2 regions of the Micromonospora sp. NPDC049900 genome follow, and region 1 is predicted to be linked to the other one. Evidence: riboswitches for the same ligand, from Rfam matches in the RefSeq annotation. Region 1 holds a riboswitch; the other holds the start of a gene.
What was found. A riboswitch is a leader RNA that binds a small molecule or an ion and turns the genes downstream of it on or off. The one in region 1 is predicted to bind cobalamin.
Positions count from the first base shown of each region.

Region 1 (3,545 bases):
GGCTGTCGTGTCGGGTGCGTGTTCGCCGGTGTCGCCGGAGGTGTGTCCCCGGACGCGGACGTCCCCGGCAGGCCGGTCGCCGGGTGCCAGCGGCGTTCCCGGTCGGCGAAGTCGCCGGCCAGGTAGCGCTCGCGCATCCGTCGTCGCCGCAGCTTGCCGCTGGTGGTCCGGGCGAACGCGCCGGGCGGCAGCGGCAGCACCCGCACGTCGTCGTGCCCGGCCGCCTCGGCCACCCGGGCCCGTGTGGCGTCGAGCACCCCGGTCGCCCCGGCGGGCGGACGGGCCCAGGCCACGAACACCACGATCCGCTCGCCGCCGCTGTCCGGGTCGGTGCAGCCGACCACCGCCGTCGCCGTGGCCGGCAACCCGACGGTCGCGGCGGCCACCGCCTCCAGGTCGGGAGCGTGGAACGTCCGGCCGTTGACGAAGACGACGTCCTTCGCGCGGCCGGTCACGCAGAGCCGACCGGCGCGCTGGAAACCCAGGTCACCGGTGCGCAGCCAACCGTCCACGAAGGTCTCCCGGCTGGCCTGCGGGTCCCGGTGGTAGCCGCGCGCCACGTTCGGGCCGCGTACCTCGATCAGGCCCACCCGACCCTCGGGCAGCGGCCGGTGCCGCTCGTCGACGACGCGTACCTCGCAGCCGGGCACCGGGTGTCCCAGGTCCATCAGCTCCACCGCGTGCGTACCCGGCCCGGTGGTAACCGCCCGGCCCTGGCTCAGCGCGGCCCGGTCCAGCACCAGCGGCGCGGCGACCTCCCCGGGCGGCGGGAAGGTCACCGCGAGGGTCGCCTCCGCCAGGCCGTACACCGGTCGCAGGGCGGCCGGGGCGAGCCCGGCCGGGCGTACGTGCGCCAGGAAGGCCCGCCACACCGTGGGGGAGATGGGTTCCGCACCCACCACCACGCACCGGACCCGGCTCAGGTCCAGCGTGGCGAGGAGGTCCGTCGGGACCCGGCGGACCGCCAGCGCCAGCGCGAAGTTCGCCGCCGACAACAGGGTCGCGCGGTGTCGGTGCGCGGCGGTGAACCACAGCGCCGGGCGCTTCGCGAACGCCAACGGGGGAACCCGGACCTGCGTGCACCCGATGGCGAGCGGGGTCAGATGCGTACCGATCAACCCCATGTCGTGGAAGTACGGCATCCAGGTGACCAGGACGTCGTCCGGCCCGGCGCCACTGGCCAGCCGGGACTGCTCCACATTGGCCAGCACGTTGGCGTGGGTCAACTCCACCCCGCGGGGCGTGCCCGTGCTGCCGGAGGAGAACTGGAGGAACGCCACGTCGGTGGGGTCGGCGGCGAACAGATCCTCCGGTGGGGCGCCGGTCCGCAGGTCGGCCAGCCGCAGCACCGGTCCGGCCAGCCCGTCGGCGACCGCCCCGGTGGTGTTGTCCACCACGGTCACCGCGTCGGCGAGCAGCTCGCGGACGGCCCGTACCCGGGCCGGTTCGGGCGGTAGCGGCACCGGGACCAGCCCGGCGGCGAGCGCACCCCAGAACAGTGGCTGGAAGTCGTCCCCGGCGTCGGCGACCAGGATCACCGGCGTGCCCGGGATCACTCCGGCCGCGCGGTAGCCACCCGCCACCCGCAGCGACTCGTCCCGCAACTGCCGGACGGTCACGGTGCGCTCGGTGCCGTCCTCGCGCACGTGCACGATCACCTGGTCGGGCGTCCGATCCGCGGCCCGGACGAGGATGTCGAGCAGTGCCCGTCGGTCGCCGGGTCCGGCCGCTGTCTGCACGCGACGATGCTAGTGGGCATGATCGAGTACCCGGCCGACGGTCGGCGGGATGCCCGACATCTGGCACGCGACACGCCCGGCACAGCATCTGGTGTTGCCATCTCCGCACCGCACCCATATATGGTGTGCCCCGTAGCTGGTTCGGCCGCCGCTCCACGACGGTCGAGGCAAGAGGGAACCCGGTGGGAATCCGGGACTGCCCCGCAGCGGTGAGTGGGAACGACCGCCGTCATCACGCACTGGACCCGCCAGGTCTGGGAAGCGACGGCCAGTAGGCGCGAGCACCAGGCCCACGAGTCCGAAGACCTGCCAGCGCGCCGCACGCGACGTGTGCGGCGGTCGAAGGCCGCGTGGGACGGCCGACGCCAGGAGCTGGTCAGTCACGGCAGCAGTGCCGTCGGATGACCGGCGGCGTCCTCCCGCGCGGACCCGACGATCTCGGGGACAGGCGTGAGGAGGGGGAACATGACGGTGACCCAGGAGCAGGCGGGGCCGGAGCAACGCCGGCACGTCATGCAGGTCCGCAAGCGGAACGGCGACACCGAGCCGGTGGACGTCAACAAGATCGTCAAGGCGGTGGAGCGGTGGGTCGCCGACCTGGACGAGATCGACCCGCTGCGGGTGGCCACCAAGACCATCAGCGGGCTGTACGACGGCGCGACCACGGCCGAGATGGACAAGCTGTCCATCCAGACCGCGGCCGAACTGATCGGTGAGGAGCCGCAGTACTCGAAGCTGGCGGCCCGGCTACTGGCCGCGTACGTGGACAAGGAGGTCCGTGGGCAACAGGTCGCCAGCTTCAGCCAGTCCATCCGGTACGCACACGGCCTGGGCCTGATCGGCGACGACACCGCCGCGTTCGTGGCCCGCAACGCGCGCAAGCTGGACGACGCCGTCGACCCGGCGGGGGACCTGCGCTTCGAGTACTTCGGGCTGCGCACGGTCGCCGACCGCTACCTGCTGCGGCACCCGCAGACCCGGCTCGTGGTGGAGACGCCGCAGTACTGGCTGTTGCGCGTCGCCTGCGGCCTGTCGCAGACGCCCGGCGAGGCGATCGGCTTCTACCGACTCATGTCCAGCCTGGCCTACCTGCCCAGCTCGCCGACGCTGTTCAACTCCGGCACCCGGCACACCCAGATGTCCTCGTGCTTCCTGGTCGACTCGCCGCGCGACGAACTCGACTCCATCTACGAGCGCTACCACCAGGTCGCGAAGTTGTCCAAGTTCTCCGGCGGCATCGGCATCTCCTGGTCCCGGGTACGCGGTCGGGGCGCCCTGATCCGGGGCACCAACGGCAGGTCGAACGGCATCGTGCCGTTCCTCAAGACGCTGGACGCCGGGGTGGCCGCGGTCAACCAGGGCGGCCGTCGCAAGGGCGCGGCCTGCGTCTACCTCGAACCGTGGCACCCGGACGTGGAGGAGTTCCTCGAACTGCGGGACAACACCGGCGAGGAGTCCCGGCGGACGCACAACCTGAACCTCGCCAACTGGATCCCGGACGAGTTCATGCGGCGCGTCGAGGCGGACGGCGACTGGTCGCTCGTCGACCCGTCGGACGCCCCCGAGCTGCCCGACCTGTTCGGCGAGGAGTTCGACGAGGCGTACCGGGCGGCCGAGAAGAAAGCGGTCAAGACCGTCAAGGCCCGCGACCTGTACGGCCGGATGATGCGGACGCTCGCGCAGACCGGCAACGGGTGGATGACGTTCAAGGACGCCTCGAACCGGCTGTCGAACCAGACCGGCACCCCGGGCAACACCATCCACCTGTCGAACCTCTGCACCGAGATCCTGGAGGTCAACGACGAC
Region 1 is NZ_JBITKM010000011.1:118,037-121,581, forward strand. Features, by position in the region: gene ACIBMZ_RS22575 (amino acid adenylation domain-containing protein) at 1-1,739, opposite strand, end outside; cobalamin riboswitch at 1,860-2,068, shown strand; gene ACIBMZ_RS22580 (ribonucleoside-diphosphate reductase subunit alpha) at 2,205-3,545, shown strand, end outside.

Region 2 (3,545 bases), on a different contig from region 1:
GCGGCTCCGACAGGGGCGGGTCGCCGCTCACCCGAACACCACCAGCAGCCGGGTGGACAGCACCACCGCCGCCAACAGCAGCACGGTGACCGCCAGGAACGCCACCGACGGTTGCCGCACCTCGGTGCGTACCGCCAACGAGCCGGTGTAACCGCGCAGCGCCAACCCCTCCTCCCACCGCCGGGCCAGCGAGAACGCCCGGACGAAGACCGCGCCGGCCTGCCCGGCCAGCGACCGGTAGGTGCTGGCCCAGGTCCGGTAGCCCAGCCGGGCCGCCTGGGCCTGCCGCACCGCGTGCACGCTCTCCAACAGCAGGAACAACATCCGGTAGATCAGCGCGGCCACCTCGGTGACGGCGCTGGGCACCCCGAGACGCTGGAGCCGGGGCAGCACGTCGGCAAGCGGCGTGGTGGCGGCGAACAGCAGCAGACAGAGCAACGCGGCGCAGGCTCGACCGGCGGTCGTGGCGGCCGTCGCCACCCCCTCCGGCGCCCACCGCACACGCGTCGGGCCGGAGACCGCCACCAGCATCGGCACCGAACCGGTCAGGATGAACAACAGCGGCGTCCGGGCCGCCCGGACCAGCAGGCGCGGCGGCAACGCCGCCGGCCCGAGCAGCGCCACCGTCGCGGTCAGGCCCACCACCAGGGCGCCCGGCCACGGCGGCAGGAGCAGCGCACAACCCAGCAGCCCCAGGGCCAACAGGGCCTTCTCCGCCGGGTGGCGGCACCGCCAGGGGCTGGCGTACGCCGCCACGTCCAACGCGAGCACTAGTCGGTGGTCTTCTCCCCGGTCGCGGACTGCTCGCCACGCAGCCGCTGCCGGGTCCGGGCGACCCCGAAGTAGTAGCCGAGGAAACCGGCCCCGAGGGCGGCCTGGAGCGCGAACAACGCCGACTCGATCTCACCCGACGGCGGCTCGTAGATCGAGCTGAACCACGGCTCGTAGTCGGGATGGTCGTTGACGATCGCCTCCTCGGCGAGGGCGTCGGCACCGGTGAACGGCTCATCGCCGCTGCCCAGCCCCAGCACCAGCGGCGCCACCGCCAACGCCACCACGGCGAGCAGCAACAACAGGTTGGTCCGGCCGAACGACTTCACGCCACCGCTCCCTCGGTCGTCGGGGCCGGACGGCGCAGTACGCCGAGCCGGCGGAGTTCCTGCGGACTCACCCGGACCAGCAACCGCACCACCAGGACGGTGAGCAGCCCCTCGCTGATCGCCAGCGGGATCTGGGTGACCGCGAAGATGGACCCGAACTTGGCAAGCGCGCCGACGAAGCCCGAATCCGGGTCGGGGAAGGCCAACGCGAGCTGCGCACTGGTCACGCAGTAGGTCGCCAGATCGGCCAGGGCGGCGGCGAAGAACACCGAGATGCCGAGGCCGCCACCGAGCCGGCGGACCAGCGCGTACACGCCGAAGGCCACCCAGGGGCCGACGATGGCCATCGAGAAGACGTTCGCGCCGAGCGTGCTCAACCCGCCGTGCGCCAGCAGGAGTGCCTGGAACAGCAGCACGATCGTGCCGAGCACACTCATCACCGGTGCCCGGAACAGGATCGCCCCGAGCCCCACACCGGTCGGATGGGAACAGGAGCCGGTCACCGAAGGGATCTTCAGCGCCGACAGGACGAAGGTGAACGCCCCGGCCGCGCCGAGCAACAGCTTCGCGTCGGGATTCGCGCGGACCTGCTGGACCAGGTTGCGTGCACCGTGGATGACGAACGGCGTCGAGACCGCGAACCATGCCGCCGCCTGCACCGGTGGTAGGTAGCCCTCAGCGATGTGCATGAGTCGACCTCCCCTTCCAACACCTCGTGGACGAGATCACACGTCGGGGTCGGTCTCCTGGCTCCCGGATCGTCGCGAACTCCGGCCTTCCCAGGTCCTCCACGGACCCAGTGGCGTACAAGTCGGAGTGAACTCCCCGGTCACAGTGGCGAGGGCCGCGCCGGTCTCACACCGGCTTCCCATTACCGCGACGGCGAGACGTTATCCGTTCCGCGCACCGGCGCACAAGACTCGTCGATACCCCGACGACCGTACTCGGGTGAAGAGTGCCGTTTGTCACGACGATTCCCGGGTAGACGCCAGATCCGTTGCGAGAAAGGGGCCGGCGGGTTGGACGAGAACGAGTTCATCGACTCGGTGGCGAACCGCACCGGCGCGTCGACGGAGCAGGCGACCGCCATCGCGCGCGCAACCCTGACCACGCTGGCCGAGCGGATCGACGGAGGCGAGGCCCGGGACCTGGCCGAGCAACTCCCGGAAGGGCTGCGGGCGTACACGTTCGCGCCCAGCGAGACCGCCGAACGCTTCGGGCTCGACGTGTTCGTCCAACGCGTCGGCGGCCGGGCCGACGTCGACCCCGACCTGGCCGAGGCCGGCATCCGGGCGGTCCTGGACACCATTCGAGGTGACGTCGCCCCCGCCGCATACGACGACGTCATCGCGAACCTGCCGGCCGAACTGTGGCAGGTGGCCAACCCGGCGCCGTCCTACGACGCGCAGCGCGACCGCGGCTAGCGGATCACCGGCCGGTCAGGTGGGGCGCCGGCTCCACGTACACCGGCAGGTGATCGCCGGCCTGCGCACAGAACAGGGCGACCTCGTACGCCATGTCCCCGACCTCCGCCGAACCGTCGATACCGACGGTGAGGATCGCCCCGTTGCCGGCGGTGGCGTGGAACAGGAACGCCCGCGACATCTGCACCACCACCTGATGCAGCTCGCCGTTGCCGCACAATCGTGCGGCGGCCAGACCCAACGCCTGAAGCCCACAGACCACACTGGACAGTTGCTCGGCGATCTCCTCGTCGATGCCCCGCGAGGCCCCCAGCATGATGCCGTCCGGGGAGAGCACCACCGCGAACTTGGCACCGGGCACCCGATCCACGATGTCGTCGAGCGCGGCGTTGAGGTTCTCGGCGGTGACCAGGGCATGGGTCATAAGGCGCTGTCCTCTCGTCGAAACTCCTACGTTCGTACCAGAGAAGACGCGGTGTCAGGGGCCCTACGTTCCCCCGAACCTGTTCCCTGATCCCCCTAACGTACGACGCCGCTGGTCACCCTAATCGGACGGGTCGGACGTCACGGTCACACCGAGAACCGTTCCTCTGACCGACCGTGATGTAAGGAGGGGTCCCCTGCTAACGCCTCGTGCATAGCAGGGGACCCCTCCTTACATCCACACCTCGCCCGGCGGCCTCATGTCGCGGCGGTTGCCTACGGTGATCAGAATGGCGGGATGACGCGTACCCGCTGGACTGCCCTGATCGCGGTGGCCGCTCTCGCGACGGTCGCCGGCTGCTCCGACGGGGCGGAGTCGGAGTTGCCGGTGCGGGCAGCGCCGTTGCCGGCCGAGGTGCGGGGGCTCGGTGCGGCGGTGCTGGCGGTGCCGGTGGCGGACGAGCGGCGCAGCGACCTGGTCGGGCTGCTGGCGGTGGACCGGTTCGGGGACGACGTGGCGGGGCTGACGCCGGTCCGGCGGCACGTCGACCTCGCCCTGGGCGATCCCCGGTTCCCGACGGTCGCGCGGGGCCTGGCG
Region 2 is NZ_JBITKM010000005.1:361,605-365,149, forward strand. Features, by position in the region: gene ACIBMZ_RS15490 (energy-coupling factor ABC transporter ATP-binding protein) at 1-31, opposite strand, end outside; gene cbiQ (cobalt ECF transporter T component CbiQ) at 28-771, opposite strand; gene ACIBMZ_RS15500 (energy-coupling factor ABC transporter substrate-binding protein) at 771-1,100, opposite strand; gene ACIBMZ_RS15505 (energy-coupling factor ABC transporter permease) at 1,097-1,789, opposite strand; cobalamin riboswitch at 1,819-1,994, opposite strand; gene ACIBMZ_RS15510 (DUF2267 domain-containing protein) at 2,120-2,524, shown strand; gene ACIBMZ_RS15515 (roadblock/LC7 domain-containing protein) at 2,529-2,948, opposite strand; gene ACIBMZ_RS15520 (hypothetical protein) at 3,246-3,545, shown strand, end outside.
Region 2: linked by a shared signal. The riboswitch ahead of ACIBMZ_RS15505 (energy-coupling factor ABC transporter permease) and the one ahead of ACIBMZ_RS22580 (ribonucleoside-diphosphate reductase subunit alpha) in region 1 are both predicted to bind cobalamin.